3 linked regions of the Tardiphaga sp. vice304 genome follow. The protein of the gene in region 3 interacts with the protein of the main gene of each other region in a pairwise test. Links are inferred from orthologs where the notes say so. Each region holds a gene or a part of one and is shown on either strand. Other genes may lie near its edges.

What was found.
Region 1: the proteins of rho (region 3) and hfq interact in binary tests that used the Escherichia coli proteins (3 or more experiments, as listed by UniProt). The link is inferred for Tardiphaga sp. vice304 from one-to-one orthologs.
Region 2: the proteins of rho (region 3) and nusG interact in binary tests that used the Escherichia coli proteins (3 or more experiments, as listed by UniProt). The link is inferred for Tardiphaga sp. vice304 from one-to-one orthologs.

What each region holds. Positions count from the first base shown.
Region 1 is NZ_CP041402.1:3,409,379-3,417,172, forward strand. Bases 2,061-4,980 are described here. They hold hfq (RNA chaperone Hfq), read right to left. Parts: upstream 3,685-4,980; coding sequence 3,436-3,684; downstream 2,061-3,435. Other genes in these bases: hflX (GTPase HflX), read right to left, coding at 2,061-3,424; FNL56_RS16160 (D-amino-acid transaminase), read right to left, coding at 3,872-4,729; ntrX (nitrogen assimilation response regulator NtrX), read right to left, coding at 4,785-4,980. In the rest of the region: 7-cyano-7-deazaguanine synthase QueC, read right to left, coding at 85-801; mazG (nucleoside triphosphate pyrophosphohydrolase), read left to right, coding at 906-1,739; more of hflX, read right to left, coding at 2,033-2,060; more of ntrX, read right to left, coding at 4,981-6,155; FNL56_RS16170 (sensor histidine kinase NtrY-like), read right to left, coding at 6,173-7,794. UniProt on the Escherichia coli protein: RNA chaperone that binds small regulatory RNA (sRNAs) and mRNAs to facilitate mRNA translational regulation in response to envelope stress, environmental stress and changes in metabolite concentrations.
Region 2 is NZ_CP041402.1:3,851,647-3,859,294, forward strand. Bases 4,875-7,648 are described here. They hold nusG (transcription termination/antitermination protein NusG), read right to left. Parts: upstream 6,640-7,648; coding sequence 6,109-6,639; downstream 4,875-6,108. Other genes in these bases: rplA (50S ribosomal protein L1), read right to left, coding at 4,875-5,520; rplK (50S ribosomal protein L11), read right to left, coding at 5,526-5,954; secE (preprotein translocase subunit SecE), read right to left, coding at 6,654-6,845; FNL56_RS18350 (zinc-dependent alcohol dehydrogenase), read right to left, coding at 7,212-7,648. Also shown: FNL56_RS18310 (xanthine dehydrogenase family protein molybdopterin-binding subunit), read right to left, coding at 484-2,658; FNL56_RS18315 ((2Fe-2S)-binding protein), read right to left, coding at 2,662-3,126; FNL56_RS18320 (2-hydroxyacid dehydrogenase), read right to left, coding at 3,302-4,252; FNL56_RS18325 (hypothetical protein), read right to left, coding at 4,472-4,654; more of rplA, read right to left, coding at 4,828-4,874. UniProt on the Escherichia coli protein: Part of the processive rRNA transcription and antitermination complex (rrnTAC). The complex forms an RNA-chaperone ring around the RNA exit tunnel of RNA polymerase (RNAP).
Region 3 is NZ_CP041402.1:410,984-418,670, forward strand. Bases 4,266-7,078 are described here. They hold rho (transcription termination factor Rho), read right to left. Parts: upstream 6,399-7,078; coding sequence 5,133-6,398; downstream 4,266-5,132. Other genes in these bases: mnmE (tRNA uridine-5-carboxymethylaminomethyl(34) synthesis GTPase MnmE), read right to left, coding at 4,266-4,901; hemJ (protoporphyrinogen oxidase HemJ), read right to left, coding at 6,816-7,078. Also shown: FNL56_RS01860 (ParA family protein), read right to left, coding at 1-468; 16S rRNA (guanine(527)-N(7))-methyltransferase RsmG, read right to left, coding at 465-1,181; tRNA uridine-5-carboxymethylaminomethyl(34) synthesis enzyme MnmG, read right to left, coding at 1,421-3,295; more of mnmE, read right to left, coding at 3,549-4,265; more of hemJ, read right to left, coding at 7,079-7,238. UniProt on the Escherichia coli protein: Facilitates transcription termination by a mechanism that involves Rho binding to the nascent RNA, activation of Rho's RNA-dependent ATPase activity, and release of the mRNA from the DNA template.

The sequences.
Region 1 (7,794 bases), 3.0 Mb from region 3 along the record:
AGTACGCCATTCGCTAGCACTAGCTTAGTCCACAAAAGACGCCAGCTCTATTTGCACCCTAGCGTATGCAACGCACAGCGGGCTTTACGCCGCGGTTGCCGAATACTCACGCCAGCCCTTGGCGCGCAACTCGCAGGCTGGGCACTGGCCGCAGCCGTAACCCCAGTCGTGCAGGGCGCCCCGCTCGCCGAGATAGCAGGTGTGGGAATGCTCACGGATCAGGTCAACGAGGCCCTGCCCGCCAAGTTCATCGGCCAGCGCCCAGGTCGCCGCCTTGTCGCGCCACATCAGCGGCGTGTGCAGATGGAATTGCCGGTCCATGCCGAGGTTGAGCGCCTGCTGCAGCGCGCGGATGGTGTCGTCGCGGCAGTCGGGATAGCCGGAATAGTCGGTCTCGCACATGCCGCCGATGATGTGCGTGATGCCGCGGCGATAGGCCAGCGCCGCCGCAAAGGTCAGAAAGACGAGGTTACGGCCGGGCACGAAGGTGTTGGGCAGGCCGCCTGCCCCCATCTCGATCGCGACGTCGCGCGTCAGCGCGGTGTCGGAGATCACGCTCAGCGTCGGGATATCCAGCGTGTGGCTGTCGCCGAGCTTGGCCGCCCAATCGGGATCAAGCGCGCGCAGGCCGTCAAGCAGCTTTTCGCGGCTGTCGAGTTCGATCAGATGGCGCTGGCCATAGCTGAAACCCAGCATCTCGACGCGGGCAAAGCGCGCCAGCGCCCAGGCCAGGCAGGTGGCGGAATCCTGGCCGCCGGAGAACAGCACCAGGGCGGTTTGGTCGGGGAATGTGTCGGTCATGGCGAACTTGTAGCCCGGATGGAGCGAAGCGCAATCCGGTCCACGATGACTTTTACTTCTGCCTGCGGCATACCGGACGGGTCTTCCCCCAGCTTCGGTGCCTCATGACCCCTTCCCGCGATATTGCCGGCCTGATCGACATCATGGCGCGGCTGCGCACCCCCGTCACCGGTTGCCCGTGGGACCTCGAACAGAACTTTGCCAGCATTGCGCCGTACACCATCGAGGAAGCCTATGAGGTCGCCGACGCCATAGCGAGGCACGATCTTGGCGATCTCTGCGAAGGGCTCGGCGACCTGCTATTGCAGGTGGTGTTTCATGCCCGCATGGCCGAGGAGCAGAATGCGTTTGCGTTCGGTGACGTCGTCGAGGCGATCACGCGAAAAATGATCCGGCGGCATCCGCATGTGTTTGCCGACAAGGACGGCAAGCTCACGCCGGCGGAGGTGAAAGGCGCGTGGGCGCGGATCAAGGCCGAGGAGAAGGCGGAACGCGCGGCGCGGCAGCCAGCGGGCAAGGCTGCGCCCTCCTCCTTGCTCGCCTCGATCAAGGCCGGGCAGCCGTCGCTGACCCAGGCGATGGCGTTGCAGCGGAAAGCGTCCAGCGTCGGCTTCGACTGGAACGACCCGCGTGCGGTGCTGGCAAAGATCCGCGAAGAGGCCGACGAGATCGAGGCCGCGCTCGATCGTGGCGATGCGCAAGAAGTCGCGGCCGAGACCGGCGACCTGATGTTCGCGCTGGTCAATCTCGCGCGCCATGTCGGCGCCGATCCCGATCTCGCACTGCGCGGCACAAATGTGAAATTCGAGCGCCGCTTCGGCTATATCGAACAGGCGCTGGCGGCGCAGGGCCGCACGCTGCAGGATGCGTCGCTGCAAGAGATGGATGCGTTGTGGGACGAGGCGAAAAAGACCGAGGCTGTCGTCCCGGCCGGGTGAGCGAGACTAGATTGCAACTACACTTCAGCTAATTTTGTGTAGCGCGAGGCCAGTGGTCTCCCTCCCCCTTGCGGGGAGGGTCGGCCGAACGAGCGATGATGCGATAGCATCATCGAGAGTGGAGGCCGGGGTGGGGGTTGCCACGGGCGACGGCGCTTGTGGCACCCCCACCCGACCCGGCTTCTCTTCGTTGCGCCGGGCTACCCTCCCCGCAAGGGGGGAGGGAAAAGAAAGAGCCGCCACCGCTCGCACTGTTGCGAGCAAACTTTACTACGATCAAAAGCAAGCCGTGCTTACGCCGTCGCGTCATCCACCGGATGCAGCACGGCGCCGAACTTGTTCATGACGATGTCACGCTTGGTCTCGTCGACCCGCACAACCATGTCGAACTGGCCTTCGTGCAGCTCCTTCACCAGTACTTCGGCGTTGCGATGCAGCCAGCTTACGCCGGCGCCGTCGGAAGCATCGACCGACAGGTCGAGCGTGATGCGCGTCGCGGCCAGTCGGGTCTCGATCGCCGCCAGCAATTCATCAACGCCCTCGCCGGTTTCCGCCGAGACCAGGAAGCACGGCTTCTCCGGCGGACGGCGGGCGGCGATGTTGGCGATGTTCTCGCGCTGATCGGCATCGAAGCGGTCGATCTTGTTCCAGACTTCCAGGATACGTTCGCTGGCGTCGGTGTCGATGCCGAGTTGCCGCAGCACCTTGTCGACGTCGCTCTGCTGCGCGTCCGCATCCTCATGCGCGATGTCGCGGACATGCAGGATGATATCGGCTTCCAGCACCTCTTCCAGCGTGGCACGGAATGCGGCCACGAGTTGCGTCGGCAGGTTGGAGATGAAGCCGACCGTGTCCGACAGCATCGCCTTGCCGCCATGCGGCAGCGTCAACGCGCGCAGCGTCGGGTCCAGCGTCGCGAACAGCATATCCTCGGCGGTGACGTCGGCATGCGTCAGACGGTTGAATAGCGTCGACTTGCCGGCATTGGTGTAGCCGACCAGCGCCACCACCCGATATGGCACGCGTTGCCGCCCGGCACGGTGCAGCCGGCGCGTCGCCTGAACCTTCTTGATCTCGTTCTCGATGCGCGTGATGCGATCGCCGATCAGGCGACGATCGGCCTCGATCTGGGTCTCGCCGGGGCCGCCCATGAAGCCGAAGCCGCCGCGCTGGCGCTCCAGATGGGTCCAGGACCGCACCAGACGGCTGCGCTGGTAATTGAGATGGGCGAGTTCGACCTGCAGCGTGCCCTCCTTCGTCTTGGCGCGGCGGCCGAAGATTTCCAGAATGAGGCCGGTGCGGTCGAGCACCTTGGTGTTCCATTCCTTCTCGAGGTTGCGCTGCTGGATCGGCGACAGAGCGCAATCCATTACCACCAGCTCGATGTCGTGGCCGGTTATCAGGCCGAGAATTTCCTCGACCTTGCCCTTGCCGAGATAGGTCGCGGGGCGGATCTGGCCGAGCGGCGCCGCCACGGCTTCGGCGATGGTCAGGCCGATGGCACGGGCGAGGCCAGTGGCTTCCTCGAGCCGCGCTTCGGAATCGCGGACATGGCTGTCCGCCTGCGTATCGGCATTGCCGCGCCGTTCCCGCAGATAGGGACCGATGACAACCACCCGTCCCGTCGATTCACCCGGCGCCGGCCGTGGTCGGTCGGCAGCCCCATCGAAGCTTTTATGTTCCAATTAAATCAATCTCACGTTGGTGCATCTTCGCCGCCTTCGAACAACTGAATCGGTGCACCCGGCATGATGGTCGAAATCGCGTGCTTGTAGACAAGCTGCGAATGGCCATCGCGACGGAGCAGCAGACAGAAATTGTCGAACCATGTGACGATCCCCTGAAGCTTCACTCCGTTCACCAGAAAGATCGTCAAAGGCGTTTTTGTTTTGCGAACGTGATTGAGGAACGTGTCTTGTAGGTTTTGTGCGCGGTCGGCCGCCATTGTTTTTATCCCGCAGTCTGATTGCATCTTTTATTTTTAAACCAGGCCCGCCCTCTACGGGGCATCTCCTCGCTGCCGTGCTTTCCCCTGAGATCCCCCTCCGGGCACACGACGAAATGATTAGATGGCAGGCGCGCTTTTTAGGCAAGTCAGAACAGTTGGCGCCGGCCCAAAACCCGGTCAATTCTCAGGAAATGGCCGCAAACTTATGGAATTCCTCACGCAACCGCTTGGCAATACCGCCCGGCTTGCCGTCGCCGATGGCGTGGCCGTCGATGTTGACGACGGGCATGACGATCTGGGAAGCCGAGGACACGAAAGCCTCGGTTGCGTGATACGCCTCGTCCGGCGTGAAATTGCGCTCTTCCAGCGTTAGTTGCATCGCTGCCAGCACGTCGATCAGCACCGCGCGGGTGATGCCGGCGAGAATGCCGGAGGTAGCCGTGCGGGTCACGACCTTGCCGTCTTTGGTCACGATCCAAGCATTGCACGAGGCGCCCTCGGTGACGAATCCGTTGCCGTCGACGTACCAGGCCTCATAGGCGCCCTTGTCGCGCGCTTCCTGGCGCGCCAGCACGTTGGGCAACAGGCCCACGGTCTTGATATCGACCCGCGGCCAGCGATTCTCGGCGGTGGTGATGACCTTCACGCCGCGCTCGGCCTGGGCCTGGTTCCTGGCGAAATTCAGCGACTTGGCGGTGACGACCAAGCTGGGCTTCACTTCGGGCGCCGGAAAGCCGTGGTCGCGATGCGCGACGCCGCGCGATATCTGCAGATAGACGATGCCGTAGCGGATGCGGTTGCGGCGGACCACCTCCTGCATCACGACCTTGAGCGAGGCCAGCGGCATCGCTTCGGCGATCCGCAATTCGCGCAATGAGCGCTGCATCCGCGCCATGTGTCGAGGGAAATCGACCATCTTGCCGCCGACGATCTCGCAGACCTCGTAGATGCCGTCGGCGAACTGGTAGCCGCGGTCCTCGACGTTGACGGCGGCGTCGCGCAGAGGGGTGTAATGACCGTTCACATAGGCAATGCGCGACATGGGACTTCCCGTTGATGGCTGGTGCGATGGTGGGATGCGATGGTGGGAGTGGTGTTTAACCGACGCCGAGGGCCTTGAGCTTGCGGTGCAGCGCCGAGCGCTCCATGCCGACGAATTCGGCAGTGCGTGAGATGTTACCCGAGAACCTCGAGATCTGCGCGATCAGATAATCGCGCTCGAACACTTCGCGGGCTTCGCGCAGCGGCAGGCCCATGATGTGCTCGCCATTATTGCTGGTCGGCATCGACGGCACCATCGAGCCGACATCCTGCGGCAGCATGTCGGCGGTGATGATCACCTCCGGGCCGCCGCCGGCGAGAATCATGACACGCTCGACGTTATTGCGGAGCTGGCGGACATTGCCGGGCCAGACGTGCGATTGCAGCACGGCCATCGCGTCCTGACCGATCTGGCGCTTGGGTAGACCCGTGGCGACCGAGATCTGCTCCATGAAATATTCGATCAGATCCGGAATATCCTCGCGGTGCTCGGACAAAGGCGGCACCCGGATCGGGACCACGGACAGCCGATGATAGAGGTCCTCGCGGAAACGACCCTCCGCGATCTCTTCCTCGAGATTACGCGCGGTCGAGGAAATGATGCGGACGTCGACATGCACCTTGGTGGTGCCCCCTGCCCGCGTGAAGGTCTGATCGACAAGGACGCGAAGAATCTTGTTCTGGGTCTCGCGCGGCAGATCGCCGATTTCGTCGAGGAACAGCGTGCCGCCATGGGCCTCTTCGAGCGCGCCGGCCTTGCGCGCCTGTTCGCCGTTCGACTGCTCGATGCCAAACAGTTCGAGCTCCATCCGCTCCGGCGTGATCGCCGCCGCATTGATGACGACGAACGGGCCTTCGGAACGCTGGGAGGCGTTGTGCAGCGTGCGCGCGGCCAGTTCCTTGCCGGCGCCGGAGGGGCCGACGATCAGGATGCGGCTGTTGGCCTTGGCGGCGCGATCGATGGTCTGGCGCAACTGGTTCATCGCGGCGGAACGGCCGGTCAGCGAGCTCGCCACCGGCGCCAGTTGCTTCAGCTCCTTGACCTCACGCTTCAGCCTGGAGGTTTCCAGCGCGCGGTTGGCGACCAGGATCAGCCGGTCGGCCTTGAACGGTTTTTCGATGAAGTCATAGGCGCCGCGCTTGATCGCCGCGACCGCGGTCTCGATGTTGCCGTGGCCGGAGATCATCACGACCGGCAATTCGGAGTGGTCGCGCTTGATCTGCTCAAGCAGTTGCAGCCCGTCGAGCTTGCTGCCCTGCAGCCAGATGTCGAGGAATACCATATTGGGCCGGCGATTGGAGATTTCGCCGAGCGCCGAATCGCTGTCGCGCGCCGTGCGCGTGGAGAATCCCTCGTCGTCGAGAATGCCCGCGACAAGGTCGCGGATGTCGGCTTCGTCATCGACGATCAGAATGTCATTGGCCATGATTCAAGCTCTGTCTGTCAGCTGCCGGAGACGGTTTCGGGTGTTGGTTTGTTCGCTGGCGGCGCTTCAGGTTCGGTGGCTTCGGCGTCCGGCTTTTGCCCCGAAATCGCAAACCGCAATCGCATCCAGGCGCCGCGGGCGCCCGGACGAATGTTCGAGGCGTCGTTGAGTTCGATTCGGCCGCCGTGATCTTCCAGCACCCGACCCACGATTGCCAGCCCGAGGCCGGTGCCCTTCTCGCGGGTCGTGACATAGGGCTCCAGCAGCCGCGAGCGGCTGACGGTCGGCAGGCCGATGCCATTGTCGATCACGTCAATCACGATGTCTTCGTTCTCCCTGAAAGCGATGACCTCAATGCGACCCTTTCCGAGCGTTTCCGCGGGCACCACCTCGATCGCCTCGGTGGCGTTCTTGATGATGTTGGTCAGCGCCTGCGAGATCAGCCGGCGGTCGAATCGCGCCCGCATCGGCTCGTCCCGGATTTCGGTCTCAATCTCGACGTCGGGATGGCCGACGCGCATCAGGAACACGACCTGGCGCACGGTGTCGGCGACGTCCTCGCCCTCGATCACCGGCTTCGGCATCCGCGCAAACTTCGAGAATTCATCGACCATGCGCCGGATGTCGTCGACCTGGCGGATGATGGTGTCGGTGCATTGCTCGAAGATCGCCTTGTCGGCGATAATCACCTTGCCGAATTTGCGCTTGATGCGCTCGGCCGAGAGCTGGATCGGCGTCAGCGGGTTCTTGATCTCGTGCGCGATGCGGCGGGCGACGTCGGCCCAGGCCGAGGTGCGCTGCGCGGACACCAGTTCGGTGATGTCGTCCAGCGTGATGATGTAGCTGTCGCGCGACTGGCTGGTCTGTTCGGCGCTGATCCGCACCGACAACACGCGTTCCTGGCTGTCGCGGGTAATCGTGATCTGGCCCTGCACCAGCCGCTGCGAGCCCTCGCGCGCATTTTGCATCATCTCGTCGAGCTCGGGCACCACCTCCGACAGCGAATGGCCGAGCGTCTCGGACTCCGAATGGCCGATCAGCTTTTCGGCGGAGCGGTTGAGAATGCCGACCCGGCCTGCCCCGTCGACGCCGATGATGCCGGCGCTGGCCGACGACAGCACCGCCTCGATGAAACGGCGGCGGCTGTCGATGACGTCGGAGGCGGACACCAGTTCGTCGCGCTGGGTGCGCAACTCCTGGGTCATCGTGTTGAAGGTCTCGCCGAGATGGGCAAGGTCGCCCTCCGACTGGATCACCGGCACCTGGACATGCAGGTCGCCGGCCGATACCGCATTGGCCGCGCCCATCAGGCGGCGGATCGGCGCCACCAGCCAGTTGGCGAAATTCAGCCCGATCAGCACCGCGGACATCAGCACCGTCAGGGCGATCACGGTGAACATCAGCACGAAGGCGACCTGGATGCCCAGGCGCCGCGCCTCGATGTCGGCATATTCGGCGACGCTGGCCTGGGTCTGCCGCAGTTGCGCGACGACGCGGGGGTCGAGAAGCCGCGCCACGTAGAGAAACGTGTCGTCGAAGGCGCGCAGCCGGATCACGGCAGCGACATAATTCGCCTCGATGAACACCGCGATCTGCGGCTCGCTGTCATCGACGTTCTTGAGAAACTCCGGCGCCGGCG
Region 2 (7,648 bases), 3.4 Mb from region 3 along the record:
TGCCGCCATTGCGCTCCTTGTCCTTGATCTGGACGCAGATCTGGCCGAGCGTCTTGCCCTGCCAGGCCATCTCGATCGGCGCCAGCGCCCATTTCGGATTACCCGGCACGTTGGCGGCATCGAAATTGGCCTCGTGGTGGCAGGTTGCGCAGGCCAAGCCGCTGGCGGCGCCTACCCCGCCCTCACCGCGGACAACCAGCGGGATGTGCGGGCGCATCTTGTCGGTCTGGGTCGGACGCTCCGTCGCCGGATGGCAGTTCATGCAGCGCGGCGACTGGATCACCCGGCCCACTTCCTGAAACAGCGCGAGCGAACGCTCGTTCTTGTTCTTGATGCCGGCGAAGGCCGAGACCGGCTGCAGCGAAGCGGCATTGGCCGCGGACCCGGTGGCCGCGTCGGCCTGAAAACCCGGGGCGACGAAAGCCAGCAGGCCGGCTGCGAGGGTGCCGGCGACGAGTGCCAGCATCGAGTTCCTGAACAGGCTCATGCGGAAGCTCCCGGTACGATCGGCAATTGGCGCGGACGCCCTACTCCAAGTTTGGCCATCGCGTTGGCGACCGCCGGTCCCAGCGGCGGAACGCCGGGTTCGCCGACGCCGCTCGGCTTCTCGGTGGATTTCACGATAACCACTTCGATCGCCGGCATCTCGTTGATGCGCAGCGAGCGATAGGTGTCGAAATTGCCGTTGACCGGACGCCCGGCGTCGAGCGTCTGCTCGGCATAGAGGATATGGCCGAGGCCGAAGCCGATGCCGCCTTCCATCTGCGCGCGGATGATGTCGGGGTTGACGGCAACGCCGCAATCCACCGCGCACCACACCTTGTGGACCTTCGGGCCGTCCTCGCCGATCGACAATTCGACGACCTGCGCGACGAAGGTGTTAAAGCTCTCGACCACCGCGACGCCGCGGGCGCGGCCGTCCGGCACCTTGTAGTTCTTCCAGTCGGCGAGTTCGGCAACCGCCTTCAGCACGCCGGCATGGCGCGGCTTCTTGCTGAGCAGTTCGAGACGGCCCTCGACGGGATCCTTGCCGGCGGCTTCAAGCAGTTCATCGACGAACGCCTCGACCGCATAGCCGGTATGGGTGTGGCCCACCGAGCGCCACCACAGCACGGGCACGCCGACGTCGACCTGGTGCATGTCGCACTGGAAGTTGTCGACGTCGTAGGGAATGTCGTGCGAGCCCTCATAGGAGGTTGGGTCGAGGCCATCCTTGAACATGACCGCTTCGAAGAACGAGCCCTTCATGATCGATTGCGAGACGATGGTGTCGCTCCAGGCCTCGATCTTGCCGTCGCGCACCGCGCCGCGCATGCGGTGGATGCTGTAAGGCCGGTAATAGCCGCCGCGCATGTCGTCCTCGCGGGTCCAGACCAGCTTGACGCCGCGGCCCGGCCCGATCGCCTTGGCGACTTCGGCCAGCTCGATGGCCTGGTGCGTCGTCTGCTGGGCGCGGCGGCCAAAGCTGCCACCGGCCATCAGCACTTCGATCTTCACCTTCTCCATCGGCAGGCCGAGCACTTTCGAGATCGCCTGGTGATCGGGGGTCGGGAACTGACAGCCGTAGCGCGCATAGGCGCTGTCGCCATCCCATTTCAGGTAGGCGTTGAGCGGCTCCATCGCCGCATGCGCAAGATACGGGAACACATACTCCACTTCGACGACACGGCCGCCCTTGGCCATCGACTGCTCGAACTGGCCTTCCGCCCGGACCAGCTTGCCCGGCGTCTTCGACAGCGCGCGAAACTCGCTGAGCAATTGCGCGGAGCCGCGCGTCTCGGCCTTGCTGTCGTCCCACACAATGTTCAGCGCGTCGCGGCCGGTCTTGGCGGGCCAGAAGCCGCGTGCGTAGACCGCGACGCCGGTCGGCACCTGTTTGACGTCGACCACGCCGGCGATCGCCTTGGCGGCCGTGGCGTCGAACGACTTGACCGTGCCGCCGAACTTCGGCGAGCGCGCGACAAGAACCGTCAGCATGTCGGGCTCGTTGATGTCGAGCGTGAAGAACGCACGGCCGTTGGCCTTGTCGGCGCTGTCGAGGCGCTTCACCGCGCCCTCCTTGCCGATCAGCTTGAACTGCGCCGGGTCCTTCAATTTCGGATCCGCCGGCACCGGCATCGCCATCGCCTTGTCGGCGAACTCGCCGAACCGGCCCTGCTTGCCCGACGCATGTTTGATCACGCCGTTCTCGACGGTGATTTGATCGGCCGGCACCTGCCACGCATCGGCGGCGGCAGCGACCAGCATCTGGCGCGCGGCGGCGCCGACCTGGCGCATCTGGATGTAGGAATTGGCAATCGCGGTGGAGCCGCCCGTGCCCTGCAGGCCGAAAGCGAGATTCTTGTACAAGGCCGGATTGGACGGCGCGTGGTCGGCGCGCATCTGCGACCAGTCGGCGTCGAGTTCCTCGGCGACCAGCGTCGCCATGCCGGTGAACGGCCCCTGCCCGAACTCCAGGCCCTTGCACAGCACCGTCACGGTGTTGTCCGGCCTGATGATCACAAAGGTGTTCGGCGCGATGTTATAGGCCGGCGCGGCCGGAGCCTGTGCAAAGGCACGGCCGCCGCGCGCGATATAGGCGCCGATGGCGAGGCCAGCGCCGGCCTTCAGCAGCGAGCGACGCGACAGCGTGGTGATAGCCTTGTCATGCACGGTCATGGCTCAACCCTCCAGCGTCTTGGCAGCGCTGTGGATCGCAGCGCGGATACGGACATAGGTGGCGCAGCGGCAGATGTTGCCGTTCATCGCCAGGTCGATGTCATCGTCGGATGGCTTCGGGTTGAGGTTGAGCAAGGCTGCGGCGCTCATCACCTGGCCGGACTGGCAGTAGCCGCATTGTGGCACGTCGAGCGCCGCCCAGGCCGCCTGCACCGCCTTGGCCTCCTTGCTATCGAGGCCCTCGATGGTGGTGACCTCGCTGCTGCCTACCGCCCAGACCGGCAGCGAGCAGGATCGCATCGGCTGGCCGTCGACATAGACCGTGCAAGCGCCGCATTGCGCGACGCCGCAGCCATATTTGGTGCCCATCAGACCCGCGCCGTCGCGGATCGCCCAGAGCAGAGGTGTATTGGGGTCGACGTCGACCTGACGGGTCTGACCATTTATCTTGAGCGCGAACGCAGCCATCGCTGATGTCCTTGGTCGATCGAATGTACGCCTACATTCGATAGGTTCTAGATTGCCAAGGACCTCTACAACGGGATTGCGAATTCAGACACTCACATAGTTGTGTACCGATCGTTCACGAAAGTATCGCGTGCGGATCTTGCGGCGCGGACCATCTGGGCGCGTCGCGCCAAGATCACACCACGACCGGGTGTGGCAGCGGCTTGCCTGCATAATAAGCGGTGAGGTTGGCGATCACGCAGTCCTGCATGCTGACATGCGAATCCAGCGTGTGGCCGCCGATATGCGGCGTCAGCACCACGTTGGGCAGCGCGGTCAGCGCGTCCGGCGCGTGCGGCTCCTTCTCGAACACGTCAAGGCCGGCACCCGCGATCGTCTTGTCGGTCAGCGCCGCGACCAGCGCCGCCTGGTCGATCACCGAGCCGCGCGAGATGTTCACCACATAGCCGTTCGGGCCGAGCTTTTTCAGCATGTCGGCATCAATGATGTGCTGGGTGTCCGGCCCTGCGCGCACCGCCACCATCAGCACGTCGCACCATTCCACCAGCGCCTCGAGCGAGGCCATGTACCGGTACGGAACGTCGTGCTGGCTGCGGCTGAAATAGGCGACCTCGGTTTCGAACGCCGCGACGCGCGAGGCGATCTTGCGGCCGATCTCGCCCATGCCGTAGACGCCGACTTTCCGCCCGGGATTGCCGGGCAGCGGCGCCATCAGCGGCGATGGCTTCGCCGACGACCAGCCGCCCTCGCGCAGATAGTCGTCGGCCGGCAGAATGCGCCGCGTCGCCGCCAGCATCAGGGTCAGCGCGAGGTCGGCGACCGAGGCGGCATTGGCGCCGGGGCTGTTGCCGACCACGATGCCGCGTTCGCCGGCCGCCTTGAAGTCGACGCCGTCATAGCCGGTGCCGTAGCAGATGATCGCGCCGAGCGCGGGCAGCGAATCCATCACGTCGCCCCTCAGCGACTGGCCGCCGGCGGTGATCAACGCGCGGACGTCCTTCCGTTCGTCCGCCGAAAACATCTCGGCCGGCTTCTTGCCGGCGGCATCGATCAGGTCGAAGCGATCGCCGATCCGCTTCATCAAGGTCTTGGGGAACCGCGAATAGATCAGAACCTTGTCGGCCATCGAGCATTCCCTTGAATATCAAACAAGAGGGCGGAACCGGCTGTGCGATTCCGCCCCTCAGGGCCCTGCAGTGCCGAACACCGCAAGGCCGCCTGTACGTTCGATATGTCTAGGAGAGATCCGGCAGGAAAGCACCCCGCCCCGCGATCATGGCCGGGTGACGCCGGTGCTGGGCTCGCGGCGAGACGCGCCCGCCAAAAATCACAGAATCAATTGTCATCAATTGTCGGTGCGACCGTCGAGGGCGGTGGCGACGAGTTCGTCCTCCGGACGATCCCACAGCGCCTGGAGCATCCCGACACTGGCGCCGGGGAAGACAACGATTTCGCCGGCATCTTTAGCTGCCCGTCGGGCGCGCGCCGATCGCGGAGTATTCCTTACGAAGGTCAGAATGTCAGCCATGACACGGCGCCATTGCCCTGCCGGATGCGCCGGGCAAGGCGGCGCGTGGCGCAAGCTTGCGACCGCATGGTTAATGCAACGATAATTTCGCGGTCCGCACCTCCCCGGTCAAACGAAAGGGGCGGAACCGGTTGCCCGGTCCCGCCCCTTTGATAGTCAGCCTGGCTTAAGGCTTAGACGAGCACGGTGCTCGGCTCGACCTTGATGCCCGGACCCATGGTCGAGGACACCGCGACGCGCTGCACGTAAGTGCCCTTCGAGCCCGCGGGCTTCGCCTTGGCGACGGCATCGGCCAGCGCCTTGATGTTTTCGACCAGCTTCTCTTCCGAGAACGAGGCCTTGCCGATGCCGGCCTGCACGATGCCGGCCTTCTCGACGCGGAACTCGACCGAGCCGCCCTTGGCACCCTTGACCGCGCCGGTGACGTCCATCGTCACGGTGCCGATCTTCGGGTTCGGCATCATGCCGCGCGGACCGAGCACCTTACCAAGGCGACCGACCAGCGGCATCATGTCAGGGGTAGCAATACAGCGGTCGAAGTTGATTTCGCCATTCTGCACCTTCTCCACCAGGTCCTCGGCACCGACGACGTCGGCGCCAGCGGCACGGGCTTCGTCAGCCTTCGGCCCACGGGCGAACACGCCGACGCGCAGGGTGCGGCCGGTGCCATTCGGCAGCGAGACGACGCCACGAACCATCTGATCGGCGTGACGCGGATCGACGCCGAGATTCATCGACACTTCGATGGTCTCGTCGAACTTCGACTTCGCGCGTTCCTTGATCATCTTGATCGCTTCGGAGATCGTGTAGAGCTTCTCACGATCGATGCCCTCGCGGGCGGCCTTCAAACGTTTTCCAATTGCCATGATCGTTACCCCACCACCTCGACACCCATCGAACGGGCAGAGCCCTCAACCATGCTCATGGCTGACTCGATGCTGTCGCAATTGAGATCCTTCATCTTGGTTTCGGCGATCTCGCGCACCTGCGCTTTGGTCACCGAGCCCGCCTTGTCGCGGCCCGGCAGCTTGGAGCCGGACTTCAAATCGGCGGCCTTCTTGATGAAGAAGGACATCGGAGGGGTCTTCAGGGCGAAGGTGAACGAACGATCGGCGAAGATCGTGATCACCACCGGAATCGGGGTGCCCTTTTCGTCCTTCTGCGTCTGCGCGTTGAACGCCTTGCAGAATTCCATGATGTTGAGGCCGCGCTGACCGAGCGCGGGACCGATCGGGGGCGAAGGATTCGCCGCGCCGGCCGGCACCTGAAGCTTCAGGTATCCGGTCACTTTCTTTGCCATGTGTCACTCCTGTTGTGCCGGCGAAGGCCGGCGGTTGCAGGTCCCGTGGTTGGGTCGACGAGCGGCTGGCGACCGCCCTCTTCCTCCCACAGGTCTCATGCGAAGACGTGCTTCGCACTTTAGCTACGCGAGGCGAACCTCGCGCTTCGTCCGATCAGACCTTCTCGACCTGACCGAATTCCAGTTCGACCGGCGTGGCGCGACCGAAGATCGACACCGCCACCTTGACGCGCGAACGCGCCTCGTCGATTTCCTCGACCACACCGGAGAACGACGCGAACGGGCCATCGGCCACGCGGACGTTCTCGCCGATCTCGAACGACACCGACGCCTTCGGGCGCTCCACGCCTTCCTGCACCTGGTGCAGGATGCGCATCGCCTCGGGCTCCGAAATCGGCATCGGCTTGTTTTCCGCGCCGAGGAAGCCCGTGACCTTCGGGGTGTTCTTGATCAGGTGGAAGGCTTCGTCGGTGAGCTGCATCTTCACCAACACGTAACCGGGGAAGAACTTGCGCTCGGTGTCCATCTTGCGGCCGCGGCGCACTTCCGTGACCTTCTCGGTCGGCACCAGGATCTGCTCGAACAGGTCTTCCAGGCCGCGTTGCTTGGCCTGCTCCTTGATCGACTCCATGACCTTCTTTTCGAAGTTGGAGTAGGCGTGAACGATATACCAGCGCATGCTCATAATTCAGTTCCGAGTTAGTGAATGCCGAGCAAAAACGTCACGAGATAGCGGATGATCAGGTCCGCTGCGAAAAAGAAGATCGACGACAGCGCCACCATCACGAACACCATGATGGTCGTGATCATGGTTTCGCGCCGCGACGGCCAGGTGACCTTGTTGGTCTCCGTGCGCACTTCCTGCAGGAATTTGAACGGGCTGAACGCCATCGTTTACTGTCCGCATCCGTCGTGAGACGACTGTTAGGTTTCGGGAATCCAGACAGCCCTCTTGCGCCCGCACCCTATCTTCAGGATGGGGCACCAAGCGGGCCCGTATGTCTGGGGAAATCAAAGCCGCGTCGGAAGTCCGTAGAACGGGCCGACAGCGAGTGCGGCTTTGTAAGGCGACAACCGCAAAAGGTCAAGACAAGGGCAGATATGGCGACTGTCCCTGCCCCCGCGTGCCGCGAGATGGGCCCAATGAGCCGTTCCCGACCCATACCATGCCGTCGGCGTGACACGGGCCTGAACACCAAGAGGGCAGCGGATACCGCTGCCCTCCCGAATCGCGTCGCCCTGCACGGCTGATCCCGGTTACAGGCCGGGGCGCATCACCACCTTGATCACGCCGTCTTCCTTGTCCCGGAACTTGCGGTACATCTCCGGCGCGTCCTCGAGGCTGGCCTGGTCCGTGACGACGAAGCTCGGGTCGATATCGCCCTTGATGATCCGCTCGAGCAGCGGCTTGGTATAGGCCTGCACATGGGTCTGGCCGGTCTTGATGGTCAGGCCCTTGTTCATGCCCGCGCCGATCGGGATATTGTCGCCCATGCCGACATAGACGCCCGGAACCGAGACGGTACCGCCCTTGCGGCACGCCATGATCGCCTGGCGCAGCACATGGACGCGGTCGGTGGCCAGGAAGGTGGCCGCCTTGATCTTGTCCATCACCGCATCGATGGCGCCATGACCAGCCGCCTCGGCGCCGACGGCGTCGATGCAGCTGTCCGGGCCGCGCTTGTCGGTCAGGC
Region 3 (7,687 bases):
GGTCAGCAGGTTGAGCGACGGCGGGCAGTCGATCAGAACATAGGTGTAGTCCTCTCCGGCCGCCGCATCGCGGTTGAGTGCGGCGATCGCATCGCGCAGCCGGTAGGCGCGATCGCGGGTCGAGCCCAGTTCGAGTTCGAGGCCGGACAGATCCATTGTCGAGGGCGCGATATGCAGCCGCGGCACCGCCGTCGGGACCACCGCCTCGCGCAACGCGACTTCGCCGATCAGCACGTCATAGGTCGAGCAACTGCGGTCGCGGCGATCGATACCGAGCCCGGTCGAGGCGTTGCCCTGCGGATCGAGATCGACGATCAGGACACGTTCGCCGATCGCGGCCAGCGCCGTGCCGAGATTGATCGCCGTCGTTGTCTTGCCGACACCGCCCTTCTGGTTCGCCAGCGCGAGAATGCGCGGATGCCCGGCTGATGCGTTAATTTCTTGATAATGTTCATCAATAACGGTCATTGGGCGGTGCCATGGGTTGAACCAGCGGATGCTGGAGCGGACGGGTGCTTCCGTTCGACGGAGTCGAGTTCGACAATCCAGCCTTGTCCGCCGGTAAGGCTGGCATGAAGGCGCGGCATAATATTCCAATATCTAGTAGCTTCGGTCAATTCGGCATCTACATCTTGACCCTTGAGGAACAGGGCCTTGGTGCCCTTGTTCATCAAGGGTTCCGCATAACCGATGAGTTGGTGTAGCGGAGCGACCGCGCGGGCAGTGATGCAATCGACGCCTTGCGGAAAACTGTCCACGTTATCCCCAATGTCGGCTAAATGAATGGTGCCGGGGGCTTGCGTCACCCGTAGCGCTTCGCGCAGGAACGCCGCCTTTTTGGCGTTGCGCTCGACGAGGTGAACATGCCCGCCTTCGACATCGCCCATCGCGCAAGCCAAAACCACTCCGGGAAACCCGCCGCCACTGCCAAAATCGAGCCAGATCTTCGCGGATGGCGCGAGGCTCAACAGTTGCAGCGAATCAGAGATATGCCGCGTCCAGAGGTTGGGCAAGGTGGAGGGCGAGATCAGATTGGTCTTGGACTGCCACTGCACGAACAAATCGACATAGCGATCCAGCCGGGCCTCTGTTTCACGTGAAACAGGCGTGAGTTTCAGCGCAGCAGCCTTGTCGGCATCGAGCCGGGGCGCCGGAGCGGGTTTTTGCGAGCGTTGGGCCATGTGAGTCTGCTGATGAGGGAAGCGCAGTCTTACGCTTACGCAGAGAATCTATCCACGACTTTGCGCACTTTCTGACGCAACTGAGCGTGCGACGCTCTGTCTTTACCGCCGTCATTGCGAGGAGCGACGCGACGCGGCAATCCAGAGGCTTCATCCACCAAAGAGCTGGATTGCTTCGTCGCAAGGTCTCCTCGCAAAGACGAGGAGAGGCCGGATGTTTTACACAAAACGTCCGCTTGTCAGACGCCCAAAGCCAAAGGCCGCTTGCGTTGTTCGCGGCGCAAATAAGCCGCCAAAATCGCCAGCGCGGCCGGAGTCATGCCGTCGAGCCGACCCGCCTGCCCCACCGTGCGCGGGCGCGCCTTCTCAAGCCTGGCGCGGGCTTCATTGGACAGGCCGGGCACGAGCGCATAGTCGATATCGGTCAGCAGCAGCCCCTCGTCGCGGCGGAAGGATTCGACGTCGGCGGTCTGGCGCTTGAGATAGACATCGTATTTGGCATCGATTTCCAGATGCACCGCGATCGCGGGATCGATCGCCGATAGCTCCGGCCAGATCGCGCGGATCCTGCTCCAGTCAATATCCGGATAGGACAGCAGCTCGAACGCCGTGCGGCGCTGGCCATCATGGTTCAGCGCCAAACCATGCTTGCCGGCCTCGTTCGGCGTGATCGTCAAGCCTTGCGCCATAGCCTTGCCGGACGCCAGCGCCGCCATTTTGACGATGTGGCGGGTCATGCGGGCCGAGCCGACACAGCCGAGCGCGATGCCCATGTCGGTCAGGCGCTGGTCGGCATTGTCGGCACGGAGCGTCAACCTATACTCGGCGCGCGAGGTGAACATCCGGTACGGCTCGGTGATCCCCCGCGTCACGAGATCGTCGATCATCACACCGAGATAGCCGTCGGCGCGGTCGAACACGACGGGTTCCGCGCCGCTGGCGACCCGCGCCGCGTTAAGGCCTGCGACGAGGCCCTGCGCGGCGGCCTCTTCATAGCCGGTCGTGCCGTTGATCTGGCCGGCCAGGAACAGGCCCGGTATCCGCTTGGCCTGTAGGGTCGGATCGAGTTCTCGGGGGTCGACGTGATCATATTCGATCGCATAGCCCGGCCGAACCATCCGGGTTCGCTCCAGCCCGGGGATGGTGGCGAGGATGGCGAGCTGCACCTCTTCCGGCAGCGAGGTCGAAATCCCATTGGGATAGACCGTCGAGTCGTCCAGGCCTTCCGGCTCAAGGAAGATCTGGTGGCCGTCGCGGTCGCCGAAGCGGACGATCTTGTCCTCGATCGAGGGGCAATAGCGCGGGCCGGAGCTCTTGATCTGGCCGGAATACATCGGGGAGCGGTGCACGTTGGCGCGGATCACGTCGTGCGTCGCCGGCATCGTGCGGGTAATGCCGCATTCGATCTGCCGCACGGTGATGCGATCGGTCATCACCGAGAACGGCTCCGGCGGGTTATCGCCGGGCTGCATCTCGACGGCGCCCCAGTCGATCGTGGTGCCGTCGAGCCGCGGCGGGGTGCCGGTCTTCAGGCGACCTAGGGTGAAGCCGATACGCTCGAAAGCCTTGGACAGGCCGAGCGCCGGCGCTTCATCGACCCTTCCGGCCGGCCAGCTCTTCTCGCCAAGGTGAATCAGCCCGCAGAGAAAGGTGCCGGTGGTGATGACCACCGCGCCGGGCGAGAATTCGCGGCCATCGGCCAGACGGATACCGGTCACTCGGCCATTCGAAGTGAGCAGATCGTCGGCCTCGCCCTCAATCACCGTCAAATTGGGCGTGGCGAGGATCGCGACCTGCATCGCAGCGGCGTAGAGCTTGCGGTCGGCCTGGGTCCGCGGGCCGCGTACGGCCGGACCCTTCTTGCGGTTTAGCATCCGGAACTGGATGCCGGATGCGTCCGCCACCTGCCCCATCAACCCGTCGAGGGCATCGATCTCGCGGACGAGGTGACCCTTGCCCAGACCGCCGATCGCAGGATTGCAGGACATCGCGCCGATGGTGGCAAAGCGATGCGTCACCAGCGCGGTTTTAGCACCGAAACGTGCGGAGGCAGAAGCGGCTTCGCAGCCGGCGTGGCCTCCTCCGATGACAATGACATCCCAAGCGTTTTGCATGGCGGGACTTCTAGCGCGGGATCGGAAGGCCGGGAAGCGGGAAGTTTAGAGGTGTTTCACGTGAAACACGTCGCCCGCGATACTACTTAGTGTTTCACGTGAAACATCGGCCGGTACGCCGTCGTTGCGAGCCCTTGCGACGAAGCAATCCAATTCTTGCAGAGCTTGCGGCCCTCTGGATTGCCGCGTCGCTTCGCTCCTCGCAATGACGGCTGCGAGGCTATTGTTTCACGTGAAACGTCAGTGTTCCGCCCTACTTCCCAATACAGAAATCTCTAAAGATTACGTCAAGAACGTCCTCGACATCGACGCGCCCTAAAAGCTGCCCGAGCCGGTGTGCTGCAACACGCAAATCTTCCGCTATCAGCTCGGATTGCTCCGGCAGATCGACCGCTCGTACGAGCGCATCGGCGGTCTCGCGCAACAATTCGCGGTGCCGGGCGCGGCTGATCAGCGAGGATTCGTCGGCAAAATGGGCCGCGGCGAACTGCGCCAGGGCCGTAATCAGCTCGGGAATGCCCCGACCGTTGGCCGCAGAGATCGAATGGCACGGCCAGCCGGTCTCCGATCGCACAGCGCTTGTATCCACGACATCATCGACCTTGTTCCGGATGACCCAGAAACCGGCCTGCCCTTCGGACATCCATTGCTTCAGGTCGTCCTCGCCGGCCGGTCCAGCCTGGGCATCGACCAGCCACAGCCGCAGATCGGCTTCGGCGGCGCGGGCGCGGGCACGGCGAACACCCTCCTGCTCGACGGGATCGACGGCCTCGCGCAGTCCGGCGGTGTCGATCACCGTCACCGGGTAGCCGTCGAGGTCGAGATGTACTTCGAGCACATCGCGCGTGGTGCCGGCATGCGGCGAGACGATCGCCACCTCGCGGCGGGCAAGCTGGTTGAGCAACGTGGATTTGCCGACGTTCGGCGGGCCGGTGATGGCGACGACGAGCCCGTCGCGCAGCCGCTCGCTGCGGCCTGCGACGGCGAGAGCATTCTCGATGTCCAGCAACAGCACACGGATGCGCGCAAGCGCCGGCTCGATCAGCTCGGTCGGCACGTCGCCTTCGTCGGAAAAATCGATCCCGGCCTCGATCAGCGCCGACGCCTCGATGATCTCGCGGCGCCAGTCGCGGGCGCGATCACCGAGCAGGCCCTTGAGCTGGCGCAGCGCCTGCCGCCGCTGCCGGTCGGTGTCGGCATGGATGAGGTCGTCGAGGCCCTCGGCTTCGGTGAGGTCGAGCTTGCCGTTTTCGAACGCGCGACGGGTGAATTCGCCGGGCTCGGCCGGGCGGACATGATCGAATCTGGAAAGCGCTGCGAACAGCGCCGCCAATACCGCCCGGCCGCCGTGGATGTGGAATTCAGCGACGTCCTCGCCGGTTGCGCTGGCGGGCCCGGGAAACCATAAAACAACGGCGTCATCAATGGGTTCGCCGCCGGAGGGGTCGGTGAGCAAAGTGCGTGTCGCCAGGCGCGGTACGGCGATTTTCCTCGAAAGCCCGGCCAGCACACGGCCGGTTTCGGCTCCGGATACTCGGACGATGGCGATGGCGGTCGGGGGCCGACCGGAGGACAGGGCGAAAATGGTCTGGTCGCGGGGATGCATGGCTTATTTGTCGTCCTGGCAGCGAGAGCGCAACCGCAAACTGTCATTCCGGGGCGCGAGGGCGCAGCCCGAGCGAACCCGGAATCCCGTAATGTTCCGCGTACCAACCATGCCGGGGTTCCGGGTTCGCATCCGCCTGGCGGCGTCCGCGCCCCGGAACGACAGTGTTGGCTGAAAGAAAAAGGCGCCCTGCTTTCGCAGGACGCCCTTCAACCAATCCGCCTGGCCGGATCAGGTATTCATCGACTCGAAGAATTCCGAGTTGTTCTTGGTGTTGCGCAGCTTGTCCAAGAGGAAGTCGATCGCGTCCATCGTGCCCATCGGGTTGAGGATGCGGCGCAGCACATACATCTTCTTGAGAAGCTGTGGATCGGTGATGAGCTCTTCCTTGCGGGTGCCGGAGCGCGAGATGTCGATCGCCGGGAAGGTGCGCTTGTCGGACACCTTGCGGTCGAGGATCAACTCGGAATTGCCGGTGCCCTTGAACTCTTCGAAGATCACTTCGTCCATGCGCGAGCCGGTATCGACCAGCGCGGTGGCGATGATGGTCAGCGAACCGCCCTCCTCGATGTTACGCGCGGCACCGAAGAAACGCTTCGGGCGCTGCAGCGCATTGGCGTCGACGCCGCCAGTCAGCACCTTGCCGGACGACGGCACCACGGTGTTGTAGGCGCGGCCCAGACGGGTGATGGAATCCAGCAGGATCACGACGTCGCGGCCATGCTCGACGAGACGCTTGGCTTTTTCGATCACCATCTCGGCGACCTGGACGTGACGAACGGCAGGTTCGTCGAAGGTCGAGGATACGACCTCGCCCTTCACCGAACGCTGCATGTCGGTGACTTCTTCCGGCCGCTCGTCGATCAAGAGCACGATGAGATAGCATTCCGGATGATTGGCGGTGATCGAGTGCGCGATGTTCTGCATCAACACGGTCTTACCGGTGCGCGGCGGCGCCACGATCAGCGCGCGCTGGCCCTTGCCGATCGGCGCCACGATGTCGATGACGCGGGCCGACAGGTCGCGGCGGGTGGAATCTTCCAGCTCGAGGCGGAAGCGCTGGTCCGGAAACAGCGGGGTCAGATTGTCAAAATTGACCTTGTGCTTGGACTTTTCCGGATCCTCGAAATTGAGGGTGTTGACCTTGAGCAGAGCGAAATAGCGTTCGCCCTCTTTCGGGCTGCGGATATGGCCTTCGATGGTATCGCCGGTGCGCAGGCCGAAGCGGCGGATCTGCGACGGCGAGACGTAGATATCATCCGGGCCCGGCAGATAGTTGGCATCCGGCGAACGCAGGAAGCCGAAGCCGTCGGACAGCACTTCGACGACGCCCTCGCCGATGATGTCGGTTTCCTTGATCGCCAGCTGCTTGAGACTGGCGAACATCAGCTCCTGCTTGCGCATGGTGCTGGCGTTCTCGACCCCAAGCTCTTCCGCAAACGAGACGAGCTCGGCTGGCGTCTTGGCCTTGAGGTCCTGGAGTTTCATTTCCCGCATTGGGAGAGGTCCTGTGGAAGTCGGGGAGGAGTGGGGTGCGAGGTGGCCGGAAGAGTGCGGACGCCGAAATCAGGAAAGTCCGCAGGTCTTCAGGAAGAAGCCTTGAGCAAGGAAGGTGCCGAAGAAGCTTCAAGCCTGATGTGGCGGCCGGTCAGGTTACACAACCGGGACGAAACCACATCGCCTGCGTGGGGTGGGAAACATCAACATATAAAATTCGCGAGGTTCACGCAAGCGTCGCAAGCAGGGGCTTCGGATGCCGTGAGACCGCGCGTCTAACTCCGGGTCGTCCCTGCGAACGCAGGGACCCATAACCTCCGCCGCCAAGTAGAAACACCATGGCCTCCTGCGTCTCAACCGAAAGGACGGTGGATATGGGTCCCTGCGTTCGCAGGGACGACGTGGAGAGGCCTGTGCTCAGAACGGTTTGACGATCACGAGAATCACGATGCCAATCATCAGGACCGTTGGTACCTCATTGATAATGCGGTAGTATTTCGTTGAGCGCGTATTCCGGTCCTCGGCGAATTCGCGCACCCGCGCGGTCAGAATGCCGTGCACGGCACTCATCGCCAGCACCATGGCCAACTTGCCGTGAAACCAGGGTGCCGAGAACCACTGCCCGGCCCAGGCCAGATATAGCCCGACGATCCAGGTCACGACCATCGCCGGATTGATGATTGCTTTCAGCAGCCGGCGTTCCATGATCTTGAACGTTTCGGATTGCTGCGATCCCGGGGGCGCATCGACGTGGTAGACGAACAGCCGCGGCAGATACAGCATTCCGGCCATCCAGGCGATGACGGCGATCACGTGCAGCGCCTTGGCCCATTCGTACATGTTTCAACTTTTAATCAATTGGTAACGGCTACGGGTGCATGGTCGTCGCTGGAACATTCGGAGAGATATCCGCGTTGCAGCGATGACGGATAAAGACCCGATCGACGCGATATCCGCAAGCGTCCCTTTCCTTAATCAATACTTATAGATTCTTAGGTTTGAGTCTAAGTAGCAGTGGATTAGGCCCACGCAACGCTGTCCCGTTTTATCCCGGGCTTATGCACATCGCGGCGCGATTTTCGCGTCTCTCTCTTGATTATCGCAGCCTCAATCGCCGCAGCCGATTCGGTCGCCTTGCGGACGGTTTAGCGAGCGACAAATCCCCATAACCCCATTATCATCCCGGCAACCGCCGAAACGTTTCCCCTTCATGAGGCCTGTGCAGAAAAAACCGAGTTATCCCGGAGCCGCTCTGGCCGGTCCGGGAAACCCGGCATTCATCCACAGCG